3 regions of the Pseudocitrobacter corydidari genome follow, and region 1 is predicted to be linked to each of the others. Evidence: predicted binding sites of a transcription regulator. Region 1 holds the regulator's gene; each other region holds the start of a gene.
What was found. The regulator sigma-54, encoded in region 1, starts transcription at its own class of promoters, with help from an activator protein. The targets are predictions, from matches to a motif close to GTTGGCACANNTTTCGCTNT.
Positions count from the first base shown of each region.

Region 2: a site for sigma-54 is predicted at 1,489-1,508, ahead of glnK (P-II family nitrogen regulator). Genes of this name have one in related genera too.
Region 3: a site for sigma-54 is predicted at 7,836-7,855, ahead of glnA (glutamate--ammonia ligase). Genes of this name have one in related genera too.

Region 1 covers NZ_CP087880.1:4,416,558-4,427,359, reverse strand. Annotated here, with positions in the region: gene murA (UDP-N-acetylglucosamine 1-carboxyvinyltransferase) at 1-88, opposite strand, end outside; gene ibaG (BolA family iron metabolism protein IbaG) at 154-408, opposite strand; gene mlaB (lipid asymmetry maintenance protein MlaB) at 548-838, opposite strand; gene mlaC (phospholipid-binding protein MlaC) at 835-1,470, opposite strand; gene mlaD (outer membrane lipid asymmetry maintenance protein MlaD) at 1,489-2,043, opposite strand; gene mlaE (lipid asymmetry maintenance ABC transporter permease subunit MlaE) at 2,048-2,830, opposite strand; gene mlaF (phospholipid ABC transporter ATP-binding protein MlaF) at 2,838-3,650, opposite strand; gene G163CM_RS20625 (calcium/sodium antiporter) at 3,853-4,827, shown strand; gene kdsD (arabinose-5-phosphate isomerase KdsD) at 4,842-5,828, shown strand; gene kdsC (3-deoxy-manno-octulosonate-8-phosphatase KdsC) at 5,843-6,409, shown strand; gene lptC (LPS export ABC transporter periplasmic protein LptC) at 6,406-6,981, shown strand; gene lptA (lipopolysaccharide ABC transporter substrate-binding protein LptA) at 6,950-7,504, shown strand; gene lptB (LPS export ABC transporter ATP-binding protein) at 7,511-8,236, shown strand; gene rpoN (RNA polymerase factor sigma-54) at 8,284-9,717, shown strand; gene hpf (ribosome hibernation promoting factor) at 9,740-10,027, shown strand; gene ptsN (PTS IIA-like nitrogen regulatory protein PtsN) at 10,084-10,572, shown strand; gene rapZ (RNase adapter RapZ) at 10,606-10,802, shown strand, end outside.
Region 2 covers NZ_CP087880.1:2,565,518-2,576,319, reverse strand. Annotated here, with positions in the region: gene G163CM_RS11985 (SmdB family multidrug efflux ABC transporter permease/ATP-binding protein) at 1-1,328, shown strand, start outside; gene glnK (P-II family nitrogen regulator) at 1,560-1,898, shown strand; gene amtB (ammonium transporter AmtB) at 1,930-3,216, shown strand; gene tesB (acyl-CoA thioesterase II) at 3,273-4,133, opposite strand; gene G163CM_RS11965 (YbaY family lipoprotein) at 4,350-4,919, shown strand; gene G163CM_RS11960 (MGMT family protein) at 4,953-5,264, opposite strand; RNA gene ffs (signal recognition particle sRNA small type) at 5,431-5,527, shown strand; gene G163CM_RS11950 (hypothetical protein) at 5,761-6,006, shown strand; gene G163CM_RS11945 (hypothetical protein) at 6,003-6,218, shown strand; gene yczR (MocR-like transcription factor YczR) at 6,232-7,659, opposite strand; gene yczE (membrane protein YczE) at 7,748-8,350, shown strand; gene G163CM_RS11930 (beta-galactosidase) at 8,512-10,802, shown strand, end outside.
Region 3 covers NZ_CP087880.1:3,896,582-3,907,383, forward strand. Annotated here, with positions in the region: gene spfP (small protein SpfP) at 130-177, shown strand; gene yihA (ribosome biogenesis GTP-binding protein YihA/YsxC) at 298-933, opposite strand; gene yihI (Der GTPase-activating protein YihI) at 1,519-2,025, shown strand; gene hemN (oxygen-independent coproporphyrinogen III oxidase) at 2,214-3,587, shown strand; gene glnG (nitrogen regulation protein NR(I)) at 3,675-5,084, opposite strand; gene glnL (nitrogen regulation protein NR(II)) at 5,094-6,143, opposite strand; gene glnA (glutamate--ammonia ligase) at 6,337-7,746, opposite strand; gene typA (ribosome-dependent GTPase TypA) at 8,127-9,950, shown strand; gene G163CM_RS18085 (GntR family transcriptional regulator) at 10,141-10,802, shown strand, end outside.

The DNA.
Region 1 (10,802 bases):
AGAGGATTGGCAGTGCGGCATTTTTAGCGCCGGAAATAGACACTTCGCCCTGGAGCTTAGTCGGCCCCTGAACACGGAATTTATCCATTATTCTGTTCTCTGTTAAAAGTCATACTCGCCATCGATTCACGCCTTTACAGGCGAATCCATGGCTCAAAATCCGTTAAGTTTACGGTCGCGCGCCCACTCTTGCGGGGTATACGCTTTGATTGACAGGGCATGGATGCGGTTGTCCGCAATATACTCCATCAGCGGGGCATAGATAGTCTGTTGCTTCTTGACCCGGCTCATGCCGTCAAACATCTCACCCACCGCGATAACCTGAAAGTGGCTGCCATCGCCCGAGACGATCGCTTCCTGAAGGGAGAGTGCATTCATCAGCACGGTCTGAATTTCATGATTTTCCATGGGTTCACATTTTTATCTGATAGAGAAAACAGCCCAACATCTTAGAGGAAAGTGACGCAGGCTTAAACAATCAAAAAGCCCCATCGTGCAGATTGATGGGGCTTTGGGAGTAATCAACAGCAATAACGCACTGAAAGTATTATGGGATCATATCTGCTGGCAGATTATACAATCCGGCGAGCGTGGCGACGTTTTCGCTCACACCTTTAACGCTGGCTGTATTGCCCTGACGGCGGATCAGCTCGATAAAGTGGATTAATAACGCCAGGCCGGCAGTATCAACGCGGCTTAACCCACTTAAATCAATCACCTGCGCGCCGCTCGTGGCCTCTGCTCTGGCGTCCCACAGGGGAACCAGCAGATCTTGATCCAGTTCACCGTGCAGCGACAGAGTTTCCCCGTCGCGCGTCCAGCTTAACTGTTCCATTATTTTTTCTGTTCCAGCGTGATCGGCTGGTTGGAGATGGATTTGAGCTGCGCCGTCAGGCCATCGATACCTTTGGTGCGCAGCAGATCGCTCCACTCGTTTTGCTTGGTGGTGATCATGCTCACCCCTTCCGCAATCATGTCATAAGCCTGCCAGTTACCCGTCTGGGTATTTTTACGCCACTGGAAATCCAGGCGCACCGGCGGGCGACCGTTCGGATCAACAATCGTTACGCGAATAGGCACGATAGACGCATCGTTCAGCGGCTGTTCCGGCGCAATCTGGTAGGTCTGACCGTGGTACATCGCCAGTGCCTGGCCGTAAGCCTGTTTCAGGTACTCACGGAATGCGGCGAAGTAAGCGTCACGCTGCGCCGGGGTGGCGTCTTTGTAGTAACGGCCCAGCACCAGCGCACCGGCGTATTTTACCTGTACGTACGGCAGCAGTTCCTGATCGACCACGTCGCGCAGGTAGTTCGGATTCGCGCGAATTTTCGGTTGTTCATTTTTCAGGCGATCAAAGGTTTTCTGCGCCGCTTCATTCATCAGCTTGTACGGATTGGACTGGTCAGCCGCCGTTGCCGCGGTTAACGGAGCAATCACCAGCATAGCGACCATCAATAAGCGTTTAAACATGAGTTACGTCTCCTGAAATTAATTCGTCGAGCCAGCAGCAGGCGTCGCAGCATCAGTATGTCCTTCGCCAGCGCTTTGCGCATCGCCTGAAGTCTTATTGTCACCGCCTTTACTGTTGTAAAGGAACTGACCGATTAAATCTTCCAGCACCATGGCGGATTTGGTGTCCTGGATAGTACCGCCATCCTTAAGGATAGACGTTCCCAGCTCCGGGTCTTCAAATCCGACGTTCAGCGCCAGATACTGTTCCCCCAGCAGGCCGGAGGTGCGGATTGCCAGCGAGCTGGTATCCGGAATATGGTTGTAACGCTCTTCGATATCCAGCGCCACGCGCGGCAGATAGGTTTTCGGGTCGAGGGTGATGTCCGCGACGCGACCAATCACTACCCCGCCGATACGTACCGGCGAACGCGCTTTCAGGCCGCCGATGTTATCGAAGGTGGCGTAAATGCGGTATGTCGGCTCCACGCGCAGCGAGGTGACATCTGCCGCTTTCAGGCAGATAAACAGCGCCGCCAGCATGGCAACCAGCAAAAAGATACCGACCCAGATTTCACTCTTTTTCGTTTGCATTCACTCAATTCCCAAACATCAGTGCCGTCAGCACAAAGTCCAACCCAAGTACCGCCAGCGACGAATGCACCACGGTGCGCGTTGTCGCCCGGCTGATCCCGGCAGAAGTGGGGATCGCATCGTAACCGTTGAATAACGCAATCCATGTAACCGTAATGGCGAAGACCAGGCTCTTAATCAGGCAGTTAACCAGATCAAGACGGAAGTCCACCGCGTTTTGCATTGCCGACCAGAAGAAGCCGGCATCAATACCTTTCCAGCTTACGCCAACCAGCGAACCGCCCCACACCCCCACCGCGACGAACATAATCGTCAGCAGCGGCAGCGAGATAACGCCCGCCCAGAAACGTGGCGCAATGACGCGACGCAGCGGATCAACAGCCATCATCTCCATGCTGGAGAGCTGTTCCGTCGCGCGCATCAGGCCGATTTCAGCGGTCAGTGCGGAGCCTGCGCGCCCTGCAAACAGCAGCGCGGCAACCACCGGCCCCAGCTCACGCAGCAGCGACAGCGCCACCAGCATACCTAAGCTGGTTTCTGCACTGTAGGTGGTCAGCACCAGATACCCCTGAAGACCCAGCACCATGCCGATAAATACACCGGACACGAGGATGATCAGCATCGACAGCACGCCAACGTTATAAAGCTGACGCACCAGCAACGGCGCATGCTTACGAAACTCCGGCTTGCCGACGATGGCATTGAATAACATTAACCCGGCGCGCCCGAACGTCGCGAGAGTCTTAATCCCGCGATGGCCCAGCGCGGCCAGTGCATTTAACAGCATGAGTAAGTTAGCTCCCTGTTCCTAAGAGATCGCGGCGATAGTCGCCCGCAGGATAGCGGAACGGCACAGGCCCGTCGGCAATGCCGTCGAGGAACTGGCGTACCCGAGGATCGTCGTTTTCCTGCAATGCCGACGCGCTCCCGTGCGCGACAATTTTTTTATCCGCCACGATGTAGGCGTAATCCGCGATACTCAGCACTTCAGGCACATCGTGCGAAACCACGACACAAGTGACACCGAGCGCGCTATTGAGTTCCGAAATCAGTTTGACCAGCACGCCCATGGTGATCGGGTCCTGGCCAACAAAAGGTTCATCAAACATGATGAGGTCGGGCTCAAGCGCGATAGCGCGCGCCAGCGCCGCACGTCGCGCCATGCCGCCGGAGAGTTCTGACGGCATCAGTTTCGCCGCCCCACGCAGGCCGACAGCTTCCAGTTTCATCATCACCGTGCTTTTCAGCAGGGCGGGAGGAAGATGCGTGTGCTCACGAATAGGATAGGCGACATTGTCAAAAACGTTCATGTCGGTGAACAGCGCGCCGGACTGAAACAGCATGCTCATGCGCTTACGCACGGTATACAGGCGCGAGCGGGACATCTCCGGCACATTTTCGCCGTCAAACAGGATCTCGCCGCTGTCCGGTGGGATCTGCCCGCCAATCAGGCGCAGCAGCGTGGTTTTGCCGATGCCCGACGGCCCCATGATGGCAGTAATTTTTCCGCGCGGCACCGAAAGCGAGATATTGTCAAAGATGACACGGTTCCCGCGCGTGAAGCTCATTCCCCGGACATCAACAAGATTCGCTAAACTCTGGCTCATACGTTTACCTTTACCAGGACCTTAACAGGGGGAGCATGGAATGATTCCCTGCCCTAAACCCGACATTCTTACAGAATCTGCTCTGCTTTGGTTAACGAAATCTGGCATTTGTTTTACTTTTACAGCGCATAAAGTCAAAATTAAGAATTCGTTACGACCAGGCGTTACGGACTAGCGATTATACCTTAAGAAAGGACTTTGAATGCTTTTAGCGACGGCTCTGTTCATAATTGGTTTACTTCTGGTGGTTTACAGCGCCGACCGTCTGGTTTACTCCGCATCAATACTGTGTCGCGCGGTAGGCATCCCGCCGCTGATTATTGGTCTGACGGTGGTCAGCGTCGGCACATCATTACCGGAAATTATTGTTTCTTCCGCCGCCGCGCTGCACGGGCAAGTTGATTTGGCCATTGGCACCGCCATTGGCTCGAATATCATCAATATTTTATTGATCCTCGGGCTTGCCGCCTTGCTGCACCCTTTTACCGTGCATTCTGATATCCTGCGCCGCGAAGTTCCCTTAATGTTAATCGTCAGCCTGCTGGCGGGCTATGTGTTGTATGATGGTGAATTATCACTGTTTGATGGCGTTTTTTTGCTCGCGCTGGCGGTGCTTTGGTTGCTGTTTACCGTTAAAATCGCCCGGCTGGCGGAACGTCAGGGAAACGATAGCCTGACCCGCGAACAGGTCGCGGAGCTACCCCGCGAAGGTTCGCTGCCGGTTGCGTTCCTGTGGCTCGGTATCGCGTTGATTATTATGCCCATGGCGACGCGTATGGTGGTGGATAACGCTACCGTACTGGCCAATTTCTTTGCCATGAGCGAGCTGACCATCGGCCTGACCGCCATTGCGCTGGGCACCAGTCTCCCAGAACTGGCAACGGCAATCGCGGGCGTGCGCAAAGGCGAAAATGACATTGCCATTGGTAATATCATCGGCTCCAACTTTTTTAATATCGCCATTGTTCTTGGAATACCGGCGCTGCTGGCGCCAGGCGCGTTTAACCCACTGGCCTTCACCCGCGATTACGGCGTGATGGTTATCGTGAGCGTGATTTTTGCGTTGCTGTGCTGGCGACGTCAACAAATTGGCCGCGTGGCGGGCGCGCTCTTAACCGGCGGGTTTATCGCATGGCTGGCGATGCTCTGGTGGGCGACGCCGCTCTTTGTAGAATGAATCGGGATAACATTATGTCGCAAATCGATTTGCAACCGGGTTTTGACTTCCAGAAAGCCGGGAAAGAGGTGCTGGAGATTGAACGCGAGGGCCTGGCCCAGCTCGATCAATACATCAACGACGACTTCAGCCGCGCCTGTGAGAAAATCTTCTACTGCAGCGGTAAAGTCGTGGTGATGGGCATGGGGAAATCCGGGCATATTGGCCGCAAAATGGCTGCGACATTTGCCAGCACCGGCACCTCCGCGTTCTTCGTGCATCCGGGCGAAGCCGCACATGGCGATTTGGGCATGGTAACGCCGCACGATATCGTCATCGCCTTGTCTAACTCCGGTGAATCAAACGAAATTCTGGCGTTGATCCCGGTTCTGAAACGTTTACAGGTGCCGCTGATTTGCATGACCAGCCGCCCGGAAAGCAGTATGGGCCGCGCGGCGGATATCCATCTGTGCGTGAAAGTGCCGAAAGAAGCCTGCCCGTTGGGCCTGGCGCCGACCTCCAGCACCACCGCGGCGCTGGTGATGGGTGATGCGCTGGCAGTTGCGCTGCTGAAAGCGCGCGGTTTCACTGCCGAAGATTTTGCGCTCTCCCACCCCGGCGGCGCACTTGGTCGCAAGCTGTTGCTGCGCGTAAACGATATTATGCACACCGGCGACGAAATTCCGCGCGTCAGCAAAGAAGCGTCTTTGCGTGATGCGCTGCTGGAAATTACCCGCAAAAACCTCGGCATGACGGTAATTTGCGATGCCAACATGAAGATCGACGGTATCTTCACCGATGGTGACCTGCGCCGTATCTTTGATAACGGCGCCGATTTGCGTAGCCTGAGCATCGCCGATGTGATGACCCCAGGCGGTATTCGTATCCGTCCGGGTACGCTGGCCGTTGATGCGTTAAACCTGATGCAATCCCGCCACGTCACCTGCGTGCTGGTTGCCGATGGCGATCACCTGCTGGGCGTCATCCATATGCATGATTTACTGCGCGCAGGCGTAGTGTAAAAGGATTAAAAACAATGAGTAATGCTGTCACTTCCGTGGCAACCTGTTACGGCCCGGTGAGCACCGAATTTATTGAGAAAGCGGCGAAAATTCGCCTGCTGATCCTCGACGTCGACGGCGTGCTGTCCGATGGTCTGATTTACATGGGGAATAACGGCGAAGAGCTGAAAGCCTTCAACGTGCGTGATGGCTACGGTATTCGCTGCGCCCTGACGTCCGGAATCGAAGTTGCCATTATTACCGGGCGAAAAGCTAAACTGTTAGAAGACCGCTGTGATACGTTAGGAATTACCCATCTTTATCAAGGGCAATCCGATAAACTGATCGCCTATCGCGAGCTGCTTAGCAAGCTCGGTTTGCAGGCCGATGAAGTCGCTTATGTGGGCGACGATCTCATCGACTGGCCGGTCATGGCGGAAGTGGGTTTAAGCGTTGCGGTCAATGACGCGCATCCGCTGTTGCTGCCGCGTGCGGATTACGTCACCCGTATTGCCGGTGGACGCGGCGCGGTCCGCGAAGTGTGCGATCTCCTGTTGCTGGCGCAAGGGAAGTTAGAGGAAGCCAAAGGGCAATCGATATGAGTAAAACCAGACGTTGGGTTATTATCCTGCTTTCGCTTGCGGCGCTCATCCTCATTGGCATCAATCTGGCCAGTAACGATGATGACGGCCAGGCGGTTGTCAATGCGAATGACCCAACTTATAAAAGCGAACATACCGATACGGTGGTCTACAGCCCTGAAGGCGCGTTGAATTATCGGTTAATCGCAGAACACGTCGAGTATTTCTCCGACGAAGCTGTCTCGTGGTTTACCCAGCCGCGACTGACCACGTTTGACACCGAAAAAGTGCCAACCTGGTCAATCAAAGCCGATAAAGCGAAGCTGACAAACGATCGCATGCTGTACCTTTACGGTCACGTTGAAGTTAACGCGCTGACCCCTGACGCGCAATTGCGCAAAATTACGACGGATAACGCCCAAATCAACCTGGTCACCCAGGATGTTACCTCTGATGATTTGGTGACGTTATACGGAACGACATTTAATTCCAGCGGCCTGAAAATGCGCGGCAATTTACGCAGCAAGAACGCCGAGCTGATTGAAAAGGTTAGAACCTCCTATGAAATTCAGAACAAACAAACTCAGCCTTAAGCTGGCGCTCGCCGGTTCTCTGCTGGCAGCCAGCCTGCCGGCACTGGCACTGACTGGTGATACTGACCAGCCGATTCACATTGAATCCGATCAGCAGTCGCTGGATATGCAGGGCAATATCGTGACCTTTACCGGCAACGTTATTGTGACCCAGGGCAGTATCAAAATTAACGCCGACAAGGTCGTGGTGACCCGCCCTGGCGGCGAAAAAGGCAAAGAAGTGATCGACGGCTACGGTAACCCGGCGACCTTCTATCAAATGCAGGACAACGGCAAGCCGGTGAAAGGCCACGCCGCCAAAATGCATTATGAACTGCAAAGTGATTTCGTGGTGCTGACCGGCAACGCGTATCTGGAACAGGTCGACAGTAACATCAAGGGCGACAAAATCACTTACCTGGTTAAAGAACAGAAAATGCAGGCGTTTAGCGAAAAAGGTAAACGCGTCACGACCGTTCTGGTTCCGTCCCAGTTGCAGGACAAAAACAAAGACCAGGCTCCGGCACAGAAGAAGAGTAACTAATTCGTTATGGCGACATTAACTGCAAAGAACCTGGCTAAAGCCTACAAAGGCCGCCGTGTGGTAGAGGATGTCAGTCTGACCGTCAACTCCGGTGAGATTGTGGGCCTGCTCGGGCCGAACGGTGCGGGTAAAACCACCACCTTCTACATGGTGGTCGGTATCGTGCCGCGCGATGCGGGTAACATCATTATTGATGACGAAGATATCAGCCTGCTGCCGCTGCACGCCCGTGCGCGCCGCGGGATTGGCTATCTGCCACAGGAAGCGTCCATTTTCCGTCGTCTGAGCGTATACGACAACCTGATGGCCGTGCTGCAAATTCGCGACGATCTCACCAGCGAACAGCGCGAAGACCGCTGTAATGAGCTGATGGAAGAGTTCCACATCGAACACCTGCGCGACAACATGGGTCAATCGCTCTCCGGGGGCGAACGTCGCCGCGTAGAGATCGCCCGCGCGCTGGCCGCAAATCCGAAATTTATCCTGCTGGATGAACCGTTTGCGGGCGTTGACCCAATCTCCGTTATCGATATCAAACACATCATTGAGCACCTGCGCGACAGCGGTCTCGGCGTGTTAATCACTGACCACAACGTCCGCGAAACGCTGGCGGTGTGTGAGCGTGCGTATATCGTCAGCCAGGGGCAGCTTATCGCCCACGGCACCCCGACAGAGATCTTACAAGACGAACATGTTAAACGTGTGTATCTTGGGGAAGACTTCAGACTCTGATAGGGTAGAAGCATGAGAGAGGTTAGCCGGAGATTATCGCACTGAACATGAAGCAAGGTTTGCAATTAAGGCTCAGCCAACAGCTCGCCATGACGCCACAGCTGCAACAGGCTATTCGCTTGTTACAGCTGTCGACGCTGGAACTGCAGCAGGAACTTCAGCAAGCGCTGGAGAGTAATCCCCTGCTTGAGCAAACCGATATTCATGAAGAAATCGATGCCAAAGAGACGCCGGATAACGAAACGTTAGACAGCGCCGATGCGCTCGAACAGAAAGATATGCCGGAAGAGCTGCCGCTTGATGCCAGCTGGGATGAAATCTACACCGCCGGAACGCCCTCAGGCACCGGCGCAGATTACCAGGACGACGAACTGCCGGTCTATCAGGGCGAAACCACCCAGTCCCTTCAGGATTACCTGATGTGGCAGGTGGAACTCACGCCGTTTACCGACACGGACCGCGCGATAGCCACCTCCATTGTCGACGCCGTTGACGATACCGGTTATCTGACCGTCCCGCTGGAAGATATCCTTGAGAGCATGGGCGATGACGAAATCGGTCTGGATGAAGTCGAAGCGGTGCTTAAACGGATCCAGCGATTTGACCCGGTGGGTGTCGCCGCCCGCGATCTCCGCGATTGCCTGCTTATTCAGCTCTCTCAGTTTGCCAAAGAAACCCCCCGCCTCGCCGAAGCCCGTCTGATCATCAGCGACCATCTCGATCTGCTTGCCAACCACGATTTCCGATCGTTAATGCGCGTCACGCGTCTGAAAGAAGACGTGTTGAAAGAAGCGGTGGATCTGATTCAGTCACTGGATCCGCGTCCGGGTCAGTCGATCCAGACCGGTGAGCCGGAGTATGTTATTCCTGATGTGCTGGTGCGCAAAGTCAGTGGCCGCTGGGTGGTGGAACTCAACGCCGACAGCATTCCACGTTTGCAAATCAACCAACACTACGCGGGCATGTGTAACAACGTCCGTAACGACGCCGACAGCCAGTTTATTCGCAGCAACCTACAGGATGCGAAGTGGCTGATTAAAAGCCTTGAGAGCCGCAACGATACGTTGCTGCGCGTCAGCCGCTGCATCGTTGAGCAGCAGCAGGCGTTTTTTGAGTCCGGCGAAGAGTATATGAAACCGATGGTGCTGGCGGATATCGCCCAGACCGTCGAGATGCACGAATCCACGATTTCACGCGTGACGACGCAGAAGTATTTGCATAGCCCGCGCGGTATTTTTGAGCTTAAGTATTTCTTCTCAAGCCATGTGAATACTGAGGGTGGCGGTGAAGCCTCATCCACGGCGATCCGCGCGCTGGTGAAGAAATTGATTGCCGCGGAAAATCCCGCGAAACCACTGAGCGACAGTAAGCTGACCTCCATGCTCTCCGATCAGGGTATCATGGTGGCCCGTCGAACCGTTGCGAAGTACCGAGAGTCTTTATCCATTCCGCCGTCTAACCAGCGTAAACAACTGGTCTGACTCAACTGATAAGGAAGACACTATGCAGCTCAACATCACTGGACACAACGTCGAAATCACTGAAGCCCTGCGCGATTTCATCAACACGAAATTCGTGAAGCTGGAACAGTATTTCGAGAGGATCAATCAGGTCTATATTGTGTTAAAAGTGGAGAAATTGACGCACATCTCGGATGCGACCCTGCATGTTAACGGGGGCGAACTTCATGCCAGCGCGGAAGGGCAAGATATGTATGCCGCTCTCGATCTGTTGATCGACAAACTGGCGCGGCAGCTTAATAAACATAAAGATAAACTGAAACAACACTAATTGTCCGGGCGGTCGCCCGATGCCGGTAAAGTGTCGGGCGATGCTTAGGTGAAATTATGATAAATAACGATTCGGCTCTACAACTGAGCAATGTGCTTAACCAGGAATGTACCCGCAGTGCTGTTCACTGCCAGAGTAAAAAACGTGCGCTGGAAATCATCAGTGAACTGGCGGCAAAGCAGTTAGGCCTGCCTCCGCAGGTGGTGTTTGAAGCGATTCTCACCCGCGAGAAAATGGGCAGTACCGGCATTGGCAATGGCATCGCCATTCCACACGGTAAGCTGGAAGAAGATACGCTGCGCGCCGTGGGCGTTTTTGTGCAGCTTGAAACGCCGATCGCGTTCGACGCCATCGACAATCAGCCTGTCGACCTGCTGTTTGCTCTGCTGGTGCCTGCGGACCAAACCAAAACGCACTTACATACGCTTTCACTGGTGGCGAAACGTCTGGCGGATAAAACTATCTGCCGCCGCCTGCGCTCAGCGCAGAGTGACGAAGAGCTTTATCAAATCATCACCGAAACGGAAAACAGTGATGAAGCGTAAGGGAAATGAGTTCGTACTGAGGAGAAACGGTACATGGTACTGATGATCGTCAGCGGCCGCTCAGGCTCGGGTAAATCCGTGGCCTTACGGGCGCTGGAAGATATGGGTTTCTACTGTGTGGACAACCTGCCGGTAGTCCTGCTGCCAGAGCTTGCGAAAACGCTGGCCGACCGGGAGATCTCCGCCGCCGTCAGTATCGACGTGCGTAACATGCCGGAGTCGCCGGAAAT
Region 2 (10,802 bases), 1.9 Mb from region 1:
CGCTGATTGGCGCGATGCTGGTGGCGATGTTCAGCCTCGACTGGCGCATGGCGCTGGTGGCGGTGTGCATCTTCCCGGCGGTGCTGACGGTGATGGTGATTTACCAACGCTACAGCACGCCTATCGTGCGTCGCGTGCGGACGTATCTGGCGGATATCAACGACGGTTTTAACGAAGTGATCAACGGCATGAGCGTTATCCAGCAGTTCCGTCAGCAGGCGCGCTTTGGCGAGCGCATCGGCGAACATAGCCGTCAGCACTATCTGGCGCGTATGCAAACGCTGCGTCTCGATGGCTTCCTGCTGCGCCCGCTGCTGAGCCTCTTCTCTACGTTAATACTGTGCGGTCTGTTGATGCTGTTTGGCTTTACGTCGGTGGGCACGATTGAAGTGGGCGTACTTTATGCGTTTATCAGCTATCTGGGTCGACTCAATGAACCGCTGATTGAACTCACCACTCAGCAGTCAATGCTGCAACAGGCAGTGGTGGCCGGGGAGCGCGTATTCGAACTGATGGACAGGCCGCGCCAGACCTACGGCGATGATGCCCGTCCGCTGGAAAGCGGCGATATTGAAATTGATAACGTCTCCTTTGCTTACCGCGATGACCGGATGGTGTTGCAGGATATCTCGCTGTCGATTCCCTCGCGCAGTTTTGTGGCGCTGGTGGGGCATACGGGCAGCGGGAAAAGCACGCTTGCCAGTCTGCTGATGGGCTATTACTCACCTAATTCAGGTGAAATTCGCCTGGGGGGGCGCCCGCTTGGCAGTTTGAGCCACCAGGTTCTACGTCAGGGCGTCGCGATGGTGCAGCAGGACCCCGTAGTGCTGGCCGACTCTTTCTTCGCGAACGTCACGCTTGGCCGTGATATCAGCGAAGCGCAGGTATGGCAGGCTCTGGAAACGGTGCAGCTGGCGGAACTGGCGCGTAGTCTGAGCGACGGTATCTATACGCCGCTGGGCGAGCAGGGGAACAATCTCTCCGTTGGGCAAAAACAGTTGCTGGCGCTGGCGCGCGTGCTGGTTGATACCCCGCAGGTGCTGATTCTGGATGAAGCCACCGCCAATATCGACTCCGGTACCGAGCAGGCTATCCAGCAGGCGCTGGCTGCCGTGCGTGAACACACGACGCTTGTGGTGATTGCGCACCGGCTTTCCACCATCGTCGACGCAGACACCATTATGGTGCTGCATCGCGGGCAGGCGGTGGAGCAGGGATCGCATCAGCAACTGCTGGAAGCAAAAGGCCGTTACTGGCAGATGTATCAGCTTCAACTGGCTGGAGAAGAACTCGCCGCCAGCGCGCAGGATGAAACACTGACCGCCTGATGCACTTTTTTTAAGCAATTTGCTAACAGACGCACCAGCGCGTGCAATTCAATCACGCACCATGCACTCGCATGGTGCGTTTTTTTTTCATTTCTTGCTAAAACGCGTGCATGGCCTCTCGCCTCATGCCGTTAACCGCCTATTTTTGTGACTTTTCATTTCTGGCACGCCCCTTGCTTTATCTATCTCGTGTAGCAGCAGCCATTACCGAATTCTGACTGGAGGGGATCTATGAAGCTGGTTACCGTGGTAATCAAACCATTCAAACTCGAAGACGTCCGCGAAGCGCTGTCTTCCATTGGTATTCAGGGACTGACCGTGACGGAAGTGAAGGGCTTCGGTCGTCAGAAGGGGCATGCCGAGCTTTATCGCGGCGCGGAGTACAGCGTGAACTTCCTGCCGAAAGTGAAGATTGACGTCGCGATTGCCGACGACCAGCTTGATGAAGTCGTGGATGTGGTGAGCAAGGCGGCGTACACCGGAAAAATTGGCGACGGTAAGATTTTCGTCGCCGAGCTGCAACGTGTGATTCGTATTCGTACCGGCGAAGCCGACGAAGCGGCACTGTAATTCCTGGCGCACAGTGATAGGGATCGAGAAAATGAAAATAGCAAAATTGAAAACCGGTTTGGCGGCTCTGGCGCTGTTGCCGGGTCTGGCGATGGCGGCTCCGGCGACGATCGATAAAGCCGATAACGCCTTTATGATGATTTGTACCGCGCTGGTGCTGTTTATGACCATTCCGGGAATTGCCCTGTTTTACGGTGGACTGATTCGTGGGAAAAACGTCCTCTCTATGCTGACGCAGGTGGCAGTGACGTTCGCACTGGTCTGCGTGTTGTGGGTGGTTTATGGCTACACGCTGGCCTTCGGTACCGGCGGCAGCTTCTTCGGTAACTTTGACTGGATGATGTTGAAAGGTATTGCGATAACCGCGCCGATGGGCACGTTTTATCAGTATATTCACGTTGCTTTCCAGGGCTCGTTCGCCTGCATCACCGTAGGGCTGATTGTCGGCGCGCTGGCGGAACGTATTCGCTTCTCCGCGGTGCTGATTTTCGTGGTTATCTGGCTGACGCTCTCCTACATTCCGATTGCGCACATGGTGTGGGGCGGCGGTCTGTTGGGCTCGCACGGCGCGCTGGACTTTGCGGGCGGTACGGTGGTTCATATTAACGCCGCTGTTGCTGGCCTGGTGGGCGCATACCTGATTGGTAAACGCGTCGGTTTTGGTAAAGAAGCGTTTAAACCGCACAACCTGCCGATGGTGTTTATCGGTACTGCCATCCTTTACTTCGGCTGGTTTGGCTTCAACGCCGGTTCAGCGAGCGCGGCGAACGAAATTGCCGGTCTGGCTTTCGTGAACACCGTAGTGGCAACCGCGGCAGCGATTCTGGGCTGGGTCTTTGGTGAGTGGGCGCTGCGCGGTAAACCGTCGCTGCTGGGCGCGTGTTCCGGGGCGATTGCAGGCCTGGTCGGCATTACACCGGCGTGTGGCTTTATCGGGGTCGGCGGCGCGTTGATCCTCGGTATCGTGGCGGGTCTGGCCGGGCTGTGGGGCGTCACTATACTGAAACGCTGGTTGCGTGTGGATGATCCTTGCGATGTCTTCGGCGTTCACGGCGTGTGCGGCATTGTAGGTTGTATCCTGACCGGTATCTTTGCCTCTACCTCCTTCGGCGGCGTGGGTTACGCGGAAGGCGTCACCATGGGCCATCAGGTGCTGGTACAGCTGGAAAGCATCGGTATCACCATTGTGTGGTCAGGAATTGTGGCCTTCGTTGGTTATAAAGTGGCAGACCTGACCGTGGGCCTGCGCGTTCCGGAAGAACAGGAGCGCGAAGGGCTGGACGTCAACAGCCACGGCGAAAACGCCTACAACGCCTGATCAGTGCTAACAAAAAAAGCCTCCGCTTGCGGAGGCTTTTGCTTTCAGACGTCATCTTAACCGCGATTACGCATCACGCCTTCCTGGACCGTCGATGCCACCAGTACACCATCCTGCGAATAGAACTCGCCGCGCACAAAGCCACGCGCGCTCGAGGCGGACGTACTTTCCACGCTGTACAGCAGCCACTCATTCAGATTAAACGGTCGGTGGAACCACATGGAGTGGTCAATCGTCGCGACCTGCATGCCTTTTTCCAGGAAACCGATGCCGTGTGGCTGAAGCGCGACCGGCAGGAAGTTGAGATCGGACGCATAGCCCAGCAGATTCTGATGTACGCGTAAATCATCCGGCACCGTCCCGTTAGCACGCAGCCAGACCTGACGTTTTGGCTCCGCGACGTGGCCCTTTAGCGGGTTGTGGAACTCAACCGGGCGAATCTCCAGCGGACGCTCGCAGAGGAATTTATCTTTTAGCACCTGCGGCAGCAGATGTTCCAGTGAACGGGCGATATCGGTTTCTGACGGCAGGCTCTCCGGCGCGGGGGCATCGGGCATGGTTTTCTGATGCTCGTAGCCCGGCTCAGGCGCCTGGAATGACGCAGTCATATAGAAAATCGGTTTACCATTCTGAATCGCCGACACGCGGCGAGCGCTGAAGCTGTTACCGTCGCGCAGCACTTCGACGTCATAGACAATCGGCTTCAGGCTGTCGCCGGGGCGCAGGAAGTAGCTGTGGAATGAGTGAATCAGGCGCTCAACGGGAACCGTTTCTTTTGCGGCATAGAGAGCCTGACCCACAACCTGACCGCCAAATACCTGACGCAGCCCCAAATCTTCGCTCTGCCCGCGGAATAATCCTTCTTCGATTTTTTCCAGATTCAACAATGCCAGTAAGTTAGATAGCGCCTGACTCATAAATTTCCTCAATAATTTGTATCATCGCCGCGGCGAGGGATTAGCACAGTATAACGCAGTTTTGCAGCTGGTCCGATGGGTGCAAAAGTCTGAATAAAGGGCACTTTGCAGGAAAAATGAGGAGATCTATGCCACACTTAACCTGTTATGACTGTCATGAATGGTCGCTCTGGCAGGAATAAATCCTGCGGATGCATGAGCGAAAAGGAGAACGCAATGAAAATCGTGCCAATGTTAAGTGGAATAGCCATCGCCGTCGCCCTGTCTGCCTGTGCAGATAAAAGTGCTGACATCCAGACTCCGGCGCCGAATCCGAGTGCTGCGGGCGCTACGCAAGCAGCGATTCAGCAGCCGAGTGTCACGGGTACTGTATGGATCCGTCAGAAAGTGGCTCTGCCACCGGATGCGGTGCTGACCGTTACCGTTTCTGATGCGTCGCTCGCCGATGCGCCGTCCAAAGTTATCGCCCAGAAAGTGACGCGTACCGAAGGGAAACAGGCTCCGTTTAGCTTTGTGCTGCCGTTCAACCCGAAGGACATCCAGCCTAATGCCCGAATTCTGTTGAGTGCAGCCATTACGCTGAATGATAAGCTGATCTTTATTACTGATACCGTGCAGCCAATTATCAACCAGGGCGGCACCAAAGCTGACCTGACGCTGGTTCCGGTACAGCAGACGGCCGTGCCGATGCAGCAGAGCGGTGGAGCGGCAACCACGGTGCCATCAACGTCGCCGACCCAGGTTAACCCGTCGTCTTCGGACCCGGCGCCGACGCAAATCCCATAAGTTTTTCAATGCCCTCCTCGCGAGGGCATTTTTTTAGTAGATCCAGCGATACTTCTGCAAATCAATCTTCCCGCCGCCTGATACCTGCACGCCCTCGGCGAGCAGCGCCTGACGCTGGCGCTGTAAATCAGGGCCGGTGAGGGAAATCGTGCCATGACGATTCACCACCCGATGCCAGGGGAGAGTAGAACCTTCCGGCAGACGCTTTAATACGCCGCCAACCTGCCGTGCCGCGCGCGGCGAACCCGCCAGACGCGCCACATCACCGTAGGTGGTGACATAGCCCTCGGGAATCGAGGCGACAATTTGCCAGACTCGCTGGGGAAAGGAATCGAATGCGTCCATAGTCTGTTCCTGATAAACCAGCGTTCAGCATAATCAGCAACCTGCGTGCTGTGAAGGGGCGATTGCGCAAGAATCCAGCAGGTAACCGCAGACGGCTTGCAATTACATGGCGCAGCAGGGATAATGCGCCAGCGCGTTAGGTAACTAACGCTCTCAATGGGGGCTCTGTTGGTTCTCCCGCAACGCTACTCTGTTCACCAGGTCAGGTCCGGAAGGAAGCAGCCAGGGCAGATGACGCGTGTGCCGGGATGTAGCTGGCAGGGCCCCCACCCATTTCAGCTCCCCCAGTTTTAATGCCTCTTATTTCCCTTTTATTCTCAGGGTTATCTCCTTTATTTTCATATTCTCGTCATATGGCTGTCATTCTTCTGTCATAAAAGTCCATTACTTTATTATTGGGGTATATTTTCACATTTGCACTTATAAATATATTTGTGGATCGGTTATTTAAATTCCTGTATTAGTGATAATAACTTTTATAGGGGAAATGTTAAAAATGACCAGCGCCGTTTTGAATGTAAAAATTGACGAGACGTTAAAAGAAAAGCTTCGCCACTATGCACAGGACAACGACCTTAATTTAAGTGTGGCAACGCAGCGACTCATCGCACTGGCGTTTGCCACCGAAGAGGCTGGCGTAACCGGACATGACGTGGACAGTCAACATACGGAAGAGGACACTTCCGCTTTTACGCCTAAAGAAATCAAAGCATTACGTAAACTGCTGAAGAAGAAAAAATGAAACAACAACCTTCTGTCGCCTGTAACTACACCGAAGCCTGCGAGCTGCTACGCTCGGGGTATGCTAAACATGTCCGTCTGAACTGGAATGTGGGCAGTGATGAATTCTTTCGTATTGCCTCGGACTGGTGCGATACCGGAGCAAAAATAAAAAAAGAGGGCGATAATTTTATTATTTCCCTTAAGGGCTTCCCGATCCCACCGCAGCATTAATACAGGCAGCTCTTTATATAATTTTGCGTAAGCGATGCGTATTCTGCTGCCCGGAAAGTGTTTGCCAGAGCGGCTGTAATAATTCAAAGGCATTACGCAATGTTTCATCCGGCAGCGTAAAAGGCAGGCGCAGGTTGCGTTCAAACGCACCCGCCAGCCCGAAGCGCGTGCCTGTGCCCAGATGTATTCCCACGCTTTCCGCCCGGGCAGCAAACTGCGTGGCCAGCATCTCTGGCAGCTCAACCCAGAAAGAGAGACCGCCTTCAGGCTGGGTAAAGCGCCACGCCGGGAAATAATCCTGCATCAGTGCGGCACACATGTCGCGACGTTGCGCCAGCATCGCTCTTCGGGCAGGCAATAAATTATCGCTATTTTCCAGTAACCACAGTGCAGCTAACTGTTCCAGCAGCGGTGAGCCGAGATCGAGCGTATCGCGCGCCTGAATCAGCGACGCGAGCGTGCGTGCTGAAGCCCGGACCCACCCTAAACGTAACCCACCCCAGAAACTTTTCCCGGCAGAGCCGATGGTAATTACCGGTGCATCGGCATTGAATGCCGCCAGCGGCGGGGGAGGCGGGGCGTTGTACCATAAATCGACCATCGTTTCGTCGACCACCAGCGTGGTGCGCGTGCGTGCAAAGAGATCGGCGACAATCTGTCGAGTGGCGTGGTCCATGCAGCGACCGGTGGGATTGTGAAAATCGGGCATCAGCCACGCCAGACGCGGCGCGGTTTGCGCAATGGTTGCCGCCAGCCCGTCTGTATCCCAGCCCTGCGCGGGCAAAGATAAACCTACGGGGCGGCAGGATGCGCCCTGAATCGCGGCAATCGCTAATGGGTAAGTGGGGTTCTCAACCACCACGCGATCGCCCGGCCCGGTCATTGCGCGCAATACCAGCGCCAGCCCGCTGAGCGCACCGTTTACCAGCATAATCTCGTCCGCTGTTGTCGGCAGGCCGCGCGTACAGTAGCGATGCGCAATAGCTTCGCGCAGTACCATGAGTCCATGCTGATCGTAGCCGGTGTGATGCAAATACTCCGGTAGCATGGTCAATGCGTGGCTGTAGGCCTGATGAATTTCTGCGCCGGCACTCAGCGCGGCGGTGGAGAGGTCCAGCGCTTGCGGCGCTGACATGCGGGTCGGAATTTCGCGGCGGCCTTCTGGCAACATCACCCACGAGCCACTACCGTGGCGACTTTGCAGGTAACCTTCCTCGCGCAGCTGAGCCAGTGCGCTGGCGATAGTGGTACGGCTGACGCCCAATACCGTGGCAAACTCACGTTCGCCGGGCAAACGACTCTCCAGCGGTAATCGCCCATCGAGGATCAACAAACGCAGCGCCTGCGCCAGTTGCCGCCACAGCGGGGTGCGTGAATTGGTCTCCTGCCAGTGGCCAAGCAGGCGAACCAAGGAGTGTGTGGCCGAGCGTCGCGGTGTCATATACAGTCCACTTTTTAAAAACTGGTCATTAATCATAATGCCATTTTCACCGATGATGAAGTTCTGAACGCTTATTCTGAGGTGCATCATGCTCCGTCGACTTATCCAGCTTTATATCGGTTTGGCTCTTTACGGCGTCTCCACGGCGATGTTTGTTCGTGCGGATCTGGGCGCCGATCCGTGGAACGTATTTCATCTCGGCGTCGCCAGCCTGCTGTCGATGAATATCGGCCTGGTGATTATCGCCACCGGCGTGCTGGTGCTGCTGTTCTGGATACCGCTGCGCCAGCGTCCGGGGCTGGGCACCGTCAGTAACGTGATTGTGCTGGGGCTGACCGCCGATGCGACGCTGGCTATTCTGCCGCCGCTGGAATCTCTGGTGGCGCGTAGCGCGCTGCTGGCTGCGGCAATCGTGGTGAACGCGCTGGCCACGGGGATGTATATCGGCGCAGGCTTTGGCGCGGGGCCGCGTGATGGCCTGATGACCGGGCTGCACGCGCGTACCGGTTGGTCGGTGCGGGTGATTCGCACCACGATCGAACTGTCGGTGCTGGTGATTGGTGTGCTGCTGGGCGGTACGTTTGGCGTTGGCACCGTGCTGTATGCCCTGGCGATTGGCCCTTTAATTCAGCTTTGCCTGCCGTGGTTTCGTCAACCCAGCGGAACGCGCAGCGCGGCGGTAATTTCCTGAGAGTATTGCCGCGCTCACACTTGCTTTGTCGCCTTCAGGGTACACTCAGTCGCATTATTGAGTGACCCGAAGGCTATGAAAACCATGAGGTTTAAGCGGATTTTGATAGAGAGAGTTTCGGCACTCTGCGTAACATTTTGTTTATTCGCAAAGAGGTTGAAATGACGCATCTCTCTTCATTATCGCTGCAACAATGCCTGGCGCGTCGCGACTGGGAAAATCCGCAGCTTACCCACTGGCATCGGCTGGCGGCGCATCCACCGTTTAATAGCTGGCGTTGCAGCATCGACGCGCAGCACGGCACCGTATCGGCGGCTCGCCTGGTGCTGAACGGGGAGTGGCAATTTTGCTTTTTCGATTCTCCCGAAGCCGTGCCCGATTGCTGGATTAACGAAGAGTTACCGCAGGCCGTCGCCATGCCAGTGCCTTCGAACTGGCAAATGCAGGGTTTTGATACGCCCATCTATACCAACGTCACTTATCCGATTCCGGTTACGCCGCCAACGGTACCTGCACATAACCCGACTGGCTGTTACTCACGCACCTTTCAGGTTAATGCACAGTGGCTGGCGCAGGGGCAGACGCGCATTATTTTCGACGGCGTCAATTCGGCGTTTTATCTTTGGTGCAACGGTCAGTGGGTGGGTTATTCCCAGGATAGCCGACTGCCTGCGGAGTTCGATCTCAGCACGTATCTTCACGCGGGCGAGAACCGTCTGGCGGTGATGGTGTTGCGCTGGTGCGACGGCAGCTATCTGGAAGATCAGGACATGTGGCGGATGAGCGGTATCTTCCGCGACGTCACGCTGCTGCATAAGCCTGAGACGCGTATCGCAGATTATCAGGTGACGACTGCGCTGAATGGCGAATTGACCCACGCGATGCTGAACGTGGCGGTGACGCTGGAGGGGGCGTTTGCGGCGACGCAAGTGATCGCTACGTTGTGGGAAGGCGAGCGGCAGGTCGCCCAATGCAGCCAGTCGCCCGGCAGCGCTGTGGTGGATGAGCGCGGAGGCTGGGCCGAGCGTCTGACGCTGGCGATGCCGGTTGATGCGCCCAGGCTGTGGAGCGCTGAGACGCCAAACCTGTATCGGCTGGTGGTGGCGCTGCATCGCGCGGACGGTGAATTGATTGAAGCCGAAGCCTGCGATGTGGGTTTCCGTCATGTCGAAATCAGCAACGGCCTGCTGAAGGTGAACGGGAAACCGCTACTCATTCGCGGCGTAAATCGGCACGAGCATCACCCGGAAACGGGTCAGGCGGTGGATGAAGCCACAATGCGCCGCGACATCGAACTGATGAAGCAGCATAACTTTAATGCGGTGCGTTGCTCTCACTACCCTAATCATCCGCTGTGGTACCGGCTTTGTGACCAGTACGGCCTGTACGTTGTCGATGAAGCCAATATCGAAACCCACGGGATGGTGCCGATGAGCCGTCTGGCGGACGATCCGCTTTGGCTTCCGGCGATGAGCGAGCGCGTAACCCGGATGGTGGCCCGCGATCGCAACCATCCGTCGATCATTATCTGGTCGCTGGGCAATGAATCCGGGCATGGCGCGAATCATGATGCGCTTTACCGCTGGCTGAAGAGTGTCGATCCTTCTCGCCCGGTACAGTACGAAGGCGGCGGGGCGAATAGTGCGGCGACCGATATCGTGTGCCCAATGTACGCGCGCGTCGATCAGGATCAACCCTTCCCGGCGGTGCCGAAGTGGTCGATTAAAAAGTGGATCGGCCTGCCGGATGAGACGCGTCCGCTAATCCTGTGCGAATACGCCCACGCGATGGGCAACAGCTTTGGCGGCTTCGCCAAATACTGGCAGGCGTTTCGTATGCATCCGCGTTTGCAGGGTGGTTTTGTCTGGGATTGGGTCGATCAGGCGCTGACCAAAACCGATGAAAATGGCCAGTCATTCTGGGCTTACGGCGGCGATTTTGGCGATACGCCAAACGATCGCCAGTTCTGTATGAACGGGCTGGTTTTTCCGGATCGCACACCGCATCCGGCGCTGTATGAAGCCCAGCGCGCGCAGCAATTTTTCCAGTTCCGCCAGGTGAGTACCGCGCCATGCGTGATTGAGGTGACCAGTGAGTATCTCTTCCGCCAGACGGATAACGAGCAGCTGCGCTGGTCGCTCACGTGCGAGGGTGAGGTGATTGCGCACGGCGAAGAGATGCTGGATATCCCGCCGCAGGGCACCCAGCGCATCACACTTTCCATTCCGACTTTACCGAGCGGCGAAAGCTGGCTCGACGTGGCGGTGTATCAGCAGGATGCCACCGCCTGGTCGCCAGCTGAACACTTATGCGCGTGGGATCAGTGGCGACAGCCGTCACCGCTTGCGCTGCCAGAAGTCCCCCCGGCGGGCTTTGCACCCCAGTTGGCGATCAGCGAAACCGCGTTTGGCGTCATTCACGGCCAACAGCGCTGGACGTTCGATCGGGCCAG
Region 3 (10,802 bases), 520 kb from region 1:
AACATAACTTATAGCGTTTTGTGATGAACATTAGAATTCGCTATGTAATGAGTGAAAAAAAACTACAAAAAGTGCTTTCTGTGACCAAAAAAAAAGAGTAGAGTTAGTCGCGTAGGGTACAGAGGTAAGATGTTCTATCTTTCAGACCTTTTACTTCACGTAATCGGATTTGGCTGAATATTTTAGCCGCCCCGGTCAGTCATGACCGGGGCGTTTTTTATTGGGCGAAAGAAAAGCCGCCGGATGGCAGCTTTGGCGTGAAATCAGGGTCGGGCAGCGCGCCCGACGACAAAACGATTACTCTTCGGCTTCTTCAGCCGCCACTTCTGGCGGGATCTCATCAAACCAGGTGTCCAGCTTCTGACGCAGCTTATCCACACCCTGTTTTTTCAGCGATGAAAACGCTTCAACCTGCACGTCACCGTTAAAGGCGAGCACGGCTTCGCGCACCATATTAACCTGCGCTTTGCGCGCACCGCTGGCGAGCTTATCGGCTTTGGTCAGCAATACCAGCACTTCAATTTCACTGTCTACGGCCCACTGAATCATCTGTTGATCGAGATCTTTCAGCGGATGGCGGATGTCCATCAGGATAACAATCCCTTTCAGACACAGGCGTTTTTCCAGGTATTCACCCAGCGCACGCTGCCATTTGATTTTCATCTCTTCCGGCACTTCGGCGTAACCGTAGCCCGGTAAGTCGACCAGACGTTTACCGTCAGCCACTTCAAACAGGTTAATCAACTGCGTACGGCCAGGCGTCTTTGACGTACGGGCCAGACTTTTTTGGTTGGTCAGCGTATTCAGCGCGCTGGACTTTCCGGCGTTGGAGCGGCCCGCAAATGCCACTTCAATTCCGGTATCGGAAGGTAAATGGCGGATATCTGGCGCACTGGTCACAAAGTGCGTCAGTTGGTAATTCCAGTTAGTCAAAACGGTCGTCTCCGTTAAATCAGGCAATGCTGGCGATTATACCCGATCGGTAAAAAAAGGCTGATTTTCCTCAGCGAGTCTACAGGATGTAAGCAAAACCCCTACAGTTTGTGAGATATTGCCCATAAACCCTATGCGAAATTTCAGAGAAGTTTGAGAAGAAAAAATCGGTAAAAATAGATAAATCATAGAGTTAATGTTGGGGAAAACTCTGATTTTATATTTATGTGCCGTTTCGCTGCTTGTTAGTTTAGCTCAACAAGGTAAAGTATCACTCATTGGCGAGGACGCCGGAAGGATTTCTAACTCAGGATGAGGGTCAGGAGCGCCAGGAGGCGAAGACTTAGGATTGTCAGGATGACAAACGTCCGGAGACGTAGAAAAAGGAAATGGAATCGTACAGGGATTGTTCCAGGCTAAAGGAAAGACAGGGTGTGTCGGTAGCTAACATGGAATGTAGCGCCCGTTGAGGGTGGAGAGTCAAGAAAAAGGCGACAGATTACTCTGTCGCCTTTTTTCTTTGTTGGTATTCTGCTAGATTCCGCCTCAATTCTATACTGAATAAAACGGCCATAAGACGACACCATGAAAAAACCAACATCTGCACCGCGTGCCAAAACACGCCGCAAAACCCGCGAAGAACTGGACCAGGAAGCGCGCGACCGTAAGCGCCAGAAGAAGCATCGTGGCCATACGCCGGGCAGCCGTGCAAGTGGCGGCGGTGAGTCGGGTCGCTCGGGCCAAAAAGGTCAGGAAAAAGATCCCCGTATTGGCAGTAAAAAACCTGTTCAGTTGGGCGTTACCGCTGTGCAGACACCCCCTCGTCAGCAAAAACCAAAAAGCGAGAAACCTATGCTTTCACCGCAAGCTGAGCTGGAGCAGTTAGAAACGGATGAGCGTTTGGATGCGCTGCTGGAACGCCTGGAAGAAGGCGGAAAACTGAATGCTGAAGAGCAAAGCTGGGTCGATGCCAAACTGGATCGCATCGACGAGCTGATGCAGCAGCTTGGCCTCTCCTACGACGATGACGAAGAAGAAGAGGAAGAAGAGGGCAAGGAAGACATGATGCGTCTGCTTAAGGGCGGAAACTAACGTTTGCATGCAGTCGGTTTCCCGGTCCTGCTTATAACCCTTCTGGTTATATGTTATCTGGTGTGGTTATTCGTTAAACTACAACGGTTGTCGCGGCGTCAAAAACGGCTGCGCAACCGGCTAATGGCTCAACAAGGAGCCAGGCCGGCACGCCGTCGTCGTTAGCGACGTCACTGGAAGGAGTAAGCATGTCTGTGCAGTTAATCGACTGGGATCTGGCCCTGATCCAGAAATATAACTATTCCGGGCCACGTTACACTTCGTATCCCACCGCGCTGGAGTTTTCTGACGCGTTCGGCGAAAGCGAGTTTCTGAATGCGGTTGCACGTTATCCCGAGCGGCCGCTGTCGCTGTACGTGCACATTCCGTTCTGCCATAAGCTCTGCTATTTCTGCGGCTGCAATAAAATTGTCACTCGCCAGCAGCATAAAGCCGATCAGTATCTCGACGCGCTGGAGCAGGAAATTCGCCACCGCGCACCATTGTTCACTGAGCGCCATGTTACCCAGCTACACTGGGGCGGCGGCACGCCAACCTATCTGAATAAAGCGCAAATTTCTCGCCTGATGACGCTGCTGCGCGAGAACTTCCACTTTACCGCCGACGCCGAGATCTCGATTGAAGTTGACCCGCGCGAAATCGAACTGGACGTGATCGACCATCTGCGCGCTGAAGGATTTAACCGCCTGAGCATGGGCGTGCAGGACTTCAACAAAGAAGTTCAGCGTCTGGTAAATCGCGAGCAGGATGAAGAATTTATCTTCGCGTTGCTGAATCACGCACGCGAGATTGGTTTTACCTCAACCAACATTGACCTGATCTACGGCCTGCCGAAGCAGACGCCGGAAAGTTTCGCCTTTACGCTTAAACGCGTGGCGGAACTGAATCCGGATCGCCTGAGCGTCTTTAACTATGCGCATCTGCCCACCCTGTTTGCCGCGCAGCGTAAAATTAAAGATGCAGATTTACCGACCGCCCAGCAGAAGCTGGATATTCTTCAGGAAACCATCTCGTCGCTCACTGATGCCGGTTACCAGTTTATCGGTATGGATCACTTCGCCCGTCCGGACAACGAGCTGGCCGTTGCTCAGCGTGACGGCGTGCTGCATCGTAACTTCCAGGGCTACACCACGCAGGGCGATACCGACCTGCTCGGCATGGGCGTGTCGGCGATCAGCATGATTGGCGACTGCTACGCGCAGAACCAGAAAGAGCTGAAACTCTATTATCAACAGGTTGATGAACGCGGCGATGCGCTGTGGCGCGGCATTGCCCTAACGCGCGATGACTGCATTCGTCGTGACGTGATTAAGGCGTTGATTTGTAATTTTCGCCTGGATTACGCCGCCGTTGAGCAGCAGTGGGATCTGAACTTTGCTGACTATTTTGCAGAAGATTTAAAACTGCTGGCGCCGCTGGCGAAAGATGGGCTGGTGGATGTGGATGAAAAGGGGATTCAGGTGACGCCAAAAGGTCGTCTGTTGATACGTAATATCTGCATGTGCTTCGATGCTTACCTGCGCCAGAAAGCGCGGATGCAGCAGTTCTCACGCGTGATTTAAGTTATTGCCCCGTGGCGCTTACCGGGCCTACAACGCCTCGTTGTTTGTAGGCCGGATAAGCGAAGCGCCATCCGGCGCAACGCTGCGCTACTCCATCCCCAGCTCTTTCAGCTTGCGCGTCAGGGTATTACGCCCCCAACCCAGCAAACGCGCGGCTTCCTGTTTATGCCCCTGAGTATGACGTAGCGCGGTTGTCAGCAGTGTACGCTCCATTTCCGGCTGCGCTTCTGATAACAGGTTTTGATGACCGGAACGCAGCGCGCGATCGGCCCACTGCGCCAGCAGCGTCGCCCAGTTATCCGGCTGAGTGTGGGTCGAACCATCCGGAACGGTGGTTTCGAACAGTTCGCTCGGCAGATCCTGAATCAACACTTCCTGGCCTGCGGCCATCACCGTCAGCCAGCGGCAGGTGTTTTCCAGCTGGCGTACGTTGCCAGGCCACGCCAGACGCGTTAGCGCCGCTTCGGTTTCCGGGTGCAGCAGTTTCACTTCTACGCCGAGCTCGCGTGCGGCAATTTGCAGGAAGTGACGCGCCAGACGGGGAATGTCCTCGCGACGCTCGCGCAGCGGCGGCAGATGCACGCGGATCACGTTCAGGCGGTGGAATAAATCCTCGCGAAATTTCCCCTCCTGCACGCGCAGCTCCAGATTCTGGTGAGTCGCTGCAATGATACGCACATCCACTTTTACCGGTGCATAGCCGCCGACGCGGTAAAACTGCCCATCTGCCAGCACGCGCAGCAAACGGGTTTGCACATCGTTCGGCATGTCGCCAATTTCATCGAGAAACAGTGTGCCGCCGTCCGCCTGCTCAAAACGCCCCTGACGCACGGTATTCGCACCGGTGAACGCGCCTTTCTCGTGGCCAAAGAGTTCGGATTCAATCAAATCTTTCGGTATCGCCGCCATGTTCAGGGCGATAAACGGCGCTTTCGCGCGAGGGCTGTGGCGATGCAGCGCATGTGCGACAAGCTCTTTACCGGTACCGGATTCGCCGTTAATCAGCACGCTTATTGATGACCGGGAGAGTCGCCCGATAATGCGAAAGACGTCCTGCATCGCCGGCGCTTCACCGATAATATCGGCGGTAGGCCCGAACGCGGGCACGTCGCGCGGCTGCTGCTGTTCCTGATAGTGGCTGATGGCGCGTTCAACCAGCGCCACCGCCTCATCGATATCGAACGGTTTGGGCAGGTAATCGAATGCGCCTTGTTGATAAGCGCTGACCGCCGCGTCCAGATCTGAATGAGCGGTCATTATGATGACCGGAAGCATCGGATGACGCTGTTTAATCTGTTTCAGCAGCGCAAGGCCGTCCATGCCCGGCATACGGATATCCGATAGCAGCACGTCCGGCGTTTTGGTGGTGAGCGCGTCCAGCACCTCGTTGCCGCTTTCAAATGTGGTACAGCTTAAGCCCGCCCCGGTGAGTGCGCGTTCAAGCACCCAACGGATGGAGCTATCGTCATCTACGACCCAGACTATCCCTCGTTGCATAAACACACCTTATTTTCGAATTGGCAGGTAAACCGAGAACTCGGTATGGCCTGGCCAACTGGTAAATTCAATTTTTCCGGAATGCTGATCGATCAGGCTGCGGGCGATAGATAAACCCAGCCCGGTGCCGCCTTCGCGGCCACTTACCATCGGATAGAACAGCGTGTCCTGTAAATGGGACGGAATGCCCGGCCCGTTATCTTCAACGTCAATACGTGCCGCCAGGCGATAGCGCTCGCCGTGCAGCGTTAACTGGAACGCGGTGCGCGTGCGCAGAATGATCTCGCCGCCTTCTGGCCCTAACGCCTGCAACGCATTGCGAACAATATTCAGCAAAACTTGTTCAATCTGGTCGGGATCGTGCGGTAACTCCGGCAAACTCGGATCGTAATCACGCACCAGCCGCACGTTATCCGGCAGCTCCATCGACACCAGCGAAAAGACGCGTTCGGCCACCTTGTGGATGCTTTCGGTCACGTGCATGCCCGGCTGTTGCGGCCCCAACAGTCGGTCGACCAGGTTGCGCAGGCGGTCGGCCTGCTCAATGATCATTTTGGTGTATTCAGTGAGCGACGGGTCGGGCAGCGCTCTGCTTAACAGCTGTGCTGCGCCGCGTAGGCCGCCGAGCGGGTTTTTAATCTCATGGGCTAAGCCACGGACCAAATCACGCGCCGCAATCTGCTGGGCGTGCTGTAGCTGCTCCTGGCTCAGACGACGTTGGTTATCCATCGGGGCCATCTCCAGCAAAATAAAGCCGTCAGGCAGCCGCTGGGCCGTCAGAGAGAGGATATGCGAGCGTCCGTCGATCACCAGCGTCACTTCGTTATCCGTGAAGCCCTGGCCCGTTTGCAGGCTCTCCTGCATCAAACCGATATTCAGCGAGAAATAGCTCAGCAGTTCCGGTAACGGCGTACCGAACAGTTTTCGCGAGCTTTGCGCCAGCAGCTGCTGCGCCGCCGGGTTGGCGTAATGCACCGCCAGGTCGTCATCGACCAGCAGAATGCTATTAATTAAAGAATTGAGGATCTGCCCAGCATCGGGCAGCGCGCCGGTTGCCATTTAGCAGTCTCCTTAGATTGCACTGTTTTAGTGCATTATAGCTGGATGGACGGGAAAAAGGCGCTAACTACGCGTTTTTGTGGAGAAAAAAGCCCATCCAGAGATGGGCTAAAAGTTCCACGGCAACAACTTACTCAGCTTGTTCTTGCCGCCAGGTGGCGACAAGAAGTGGGCGGAGAATGACTAACTTAAATTAAACGCTGTAGTACAGCTCGAACTCTACCGGGTGCGGAGTCATGCGCACACGGTCATCTTCTTCGCGGCGCAGCGCGATGTAAGCATCGATGGATTCGTCAGTGAACACACCACCGGCTTTCAGGAACTCGCGGTCCAGATCCAGTTCTTTCAGTGCTTCTTCCAGAGAACCCGCAACCTGTGGGATCTCTTTCGCTTCTTCCGGCGGCAGGTCATACAGGTTTTTGTCCATCGCTTCGCCCGGATGGATTTTGTTCTTGATGCCGTCAAGGCCAGCCATCAGCAGCGCTGCGAAGCACAGGTACGGGTTAGCTGCCGGGTCCGGGAAGCGCACTTCGATACGACGCGCTTTCGGGCTGGTAACAACCGGAATACGGATGGAAGCTGAACGGTTACGGGCAGAGTAAGCCAGCATAACCGGCGCTTCGTAACCCGGGACCAGACGTTTGTAGGAGTTGGTGGTCGGGTTCGCCAGGGCGTTGATTGCTTTTGCGTGTTTGATAACACCGCCGATGTAGTGCAGCGCCTGCTCAGACAGACCCGCGTATTTGTCGCCAGAGAACAGGTTTACGCCGTTCTTGGACAGAGACATGTGGCAGTGCATACCGGAACCGTTATCGCCAAACATCGGTTTTGGCATGAAGGTTGCGGTTTTACCGAAACGGTGCGCAACGTTGTGAACGACATATTTGTAGATCTGAATTTCGTCCGCTTTTTTAGTCATGGTGTTGAAGCGGGTCGCGATTTCGTTCTGACCTGCCGTTGCCACTTCGTGGTGGTGAGCTTCAACAACCAGGCCCATTTCTTCCATGATCATACACATGGTAGAACGGATGTCCTGGGAGGAATCGACCGGCGGAACCGGGAAGTAACCGCCTTTCACGCCCGGACGGTGACCTTTGTTACCACCTTCGTATTTGGTGGAAGAGTTCCACGCGCCTTCGATATCGTCGATAGCCACGTGAGAACCGGAAATGGATGCGCCGAAGCGGATGTCGTCAAACAGGAAGAATTCTGGTTCTGGCCCGAACAGTACGGTGTCGGCGATGCCAGTAGAGCGCAGGTATTCTTCAGCGCGTTTTGCGATAGAGCGCGGGTCACGGTCATAGCCCTGCAGGGTACCTGGTTCCAGGATATCGCAGCGGATGATCAGTGTAGGTTCTTCGTAGAACGGGTCAATGAGTGCGGTAGATGCGTCCGGCATCAGAACCATGTCAGATTCGTTAATGCCTTTCCAGCCGCCGATAGAGGAGCCGTCAAACATTTTGCCTTCTTCAAAGAATTCGGCATTAACCTGATGGGAAGGGATAGTGACGTGCTGTTCTTTACCTTTGGTATCGGTGAAGCGCAGATCGACAAACTTCACTTCGTGCTCATTCAGCATCGTCAAAACGTGTTCAGCGGACATACTTTACATCTCCCGGATTTGTCATTGTCGTCGTGGTAACGAGGTCTTCAAACACTTCTTAAAAGTGGCGTTGTTGCCCTGAAATTTATAAAGCGAAATCTGTGCCAACTTTTAAATTACCCCCAAAAGGCGCTATCATGCGCATCATAGTGCAAAAGGGCTGCACCACGATGGTGTCATTGCACCAGTATAGTGCTTATATGTGAACATAGAGCACCATATTGGTGCAATTTGCGTTAAGGTGCCCTTTTTTCGCTCCGTGAAAGCGATCACAAAGGAACTCTGCAATACTTGTTTGCGGAGGATGTTTGTGATCCTGTTTTGTACTGCGATTAATCCGTGTACAATAACGCGCTATTTCTAATGCCCGAGGCAAAGTTGTGATCGAAAATTTGCGTAACATCGCCATCATCGCGCACGTTGACCATGGTAAAACTACCCTGGTTGATAAGCTGCTGCAGCAATCCGGTACGTTTGATGCACGTGCCGAAACTCAAGAGCGTGTGATGGACTCCAACGATTTGGAGAAAGAGCGTGGGATTACCATCCTCGCGAAAAACACCGCTATCAAATGGAATGACTACCGTATCAACATCGTTGATACCCCAGGGCACGCCGACTTCGGTGGTGAAGTTGAACGTGTAATGTCCATGGTAGACTCCGTGCTGCTGGTCGTTGACGCATTTGACGGCCCGATGCCGCAGACGCGCTTCGTGACCAAGAAAGCCTTTGCCTATGGCCTGAAACCTATTGTTGTTATCAACAAAGTTGACCGCCCTGGCGCGCGTCCTGACTGGGTTGTTGACCAGGTCTTTGACCTGTTCGTTAACCTTGATGCGACCGACGAACAGCTGGACTTCCCGATCGTTTACGCCTCTGCGCTGAACGGTATCGCGGGTCTGGATCACGAAGACATGGCTGAAGACATGACCCCGCTGTATCAGGCGATTGTTGACCATGTTCCTGCGCCGGACGTCGATCTCGACGGTCCGCTGCAGATGCAGATCTCCCAGCTGGACTACAACAGCTATGTGGGTGTTATCGGTATCGGCCGTATCAAACGCGGTAAAGTGAAACCGAACCAGCAGGTCACTATCATCGATAGCGAAGGCAAAACCCGTAACGCGAAAGTCGGTAAAGTTCTGACCCATCTGGGGCTGGAACGTATCGATAGCGATCAGGCGGAAGCTGGCGACATCATCGCAATCACTGGTCTTGGCGAACTGAACATCTCCGATACCATTTGCGATACGCAAAATGTGGAAGCGCTGCCGGCGCTGTCCGTTGATGAACCGACCGTTTCCATGTTCTTCAACGTCAACACCTCTCCGTTCTGCGGTAAAGAAGGTAAATTCGTTACCTCTCGTCAGATCCTTGATCGTCTGAACAAAGAGCTGGTCCACAACGTTGCGCTGCGCGTTGAAGAAACCCCGGACGCAGACGCATTCCGCGTTTCTGGCCGTGGTGAACTGCACCTGTCCGTTCTTATCGAAAACATGCGTCGTGAAGGTTTCGAAATGGCGGTTTCCCGTCCGAAAGTTATCTTCCGCGAAATCGATGGCCGTAAACAAGAGCCGTTCGAAAACGTTACGCTGGACGTTGAAGAGCAACATCAGGGTTCTGTGATGCAGGCTCTGGGTGAGCGTAAAGGCGACCTGAAAAACATGAATCCAGATGGCAAAGGCCGCGTACGTCTCGACTACGTGATCCCAAGCCGTGGCCTGATCGGCTTCCGTTCAGAATTCATGACCATGACTTCCGGTACCGGTCTGCTGTACTCCACCTTCAGCCACTACGACGATGTTCGTCCGGGTGATGTGGGTCAGCGCCAGAACGGCGTACTGATCTCTAACGGCCAGGGTAAAGCAGTTGCGTTCGCACTGTTCAGCCTGCAGGACCGCGGTAAGCTGTTCCTGGGTCACGGTGCTGAAGTTTATGAAGGCCAGATCATCGGTATTCACAGTCGTTCTAACGACCTGACTGTAAACTGCCTGACCGGTAAGAAACTGACCAACATGCGTGCGTCTGGTACAGACGAAGCAACGGTTCTGGTTCCGCCGGTTAAAATGACGCTGGAACAGGCTCTTGAGTTCATCGATGACGACGAACTGGTAGAAGTGACTCCGCTGTCTATCCGTATCCGTAAACGTCACCTGACCGAGAACGACCGTAAACGCGCGATGCGCGGTGCGAAAGAAGAGTAATCCTCCTCTTTAACGCATGAAAAACCTGCCAGCGATGGCAGGTTTTTTTTTGCCCTGACATCACCAGGGTTACTGCTTAAGAGAGCTTTGTCACAATTATCCGCAAAGTTCTGCGGCGCTGTTTGCGTTCATTTTCACCGTGAGCGTAAGATGCATCATCTGGTTTAAACCAATAGGATTAAAACAAACAATGACGGAAAATCAGTCCACCGTTGAGAATGCCAAAGAGAAGTTAGATCGGTGGTTAAAAGATGGCCTTACCCCGCCGGGCGGAAAGCTCCCTTCTGAAAGAGAGTTGTGCGAGCTGCTGGGCATCAAACGTATGACCCTGCGCCAGGCATTGTTGAACCTTGAGGCGGAATCAAAAATCTTCCGCAAAGACCGTAAAGGCTGGTTTGTCACGCAACCGCGTTTTAATTACAGCCCCGAACTGTCGGCAAGCTTTCAACGCGCGGCCATAGAGCAGGGTAGAGAGCCCTCCTGGGGATTTACGGAGAAAACCCGTATTACGGACCTGCCGGAAATGCTGCTGCCTCTGACGGCGGCGACGCCCTCTGAGACGCTTTATCGCGTAACCGGCTGGGGCGCGCTGGAAGGCCATAAAGTCTTCTATCATGAAACGTTTATCAACCCGGAAGTGGCGCCGGGCTTTATCGATCAACTTGAAAACCACTCTTTTTCCTCGGTGTGGGAAAAATGCTATCAAAAAGAGACCATCGTAAAAAAACTAGTGTTTAAACCCGTCAGAATGCCGGGCGATATCAGTAAATATCTGGGGGGTTCTGCCGGTATGCCAGCTATTTTAATTGAAAAACACCGGGCCGACCGGAATGGCAATATTGTACAAGTAGA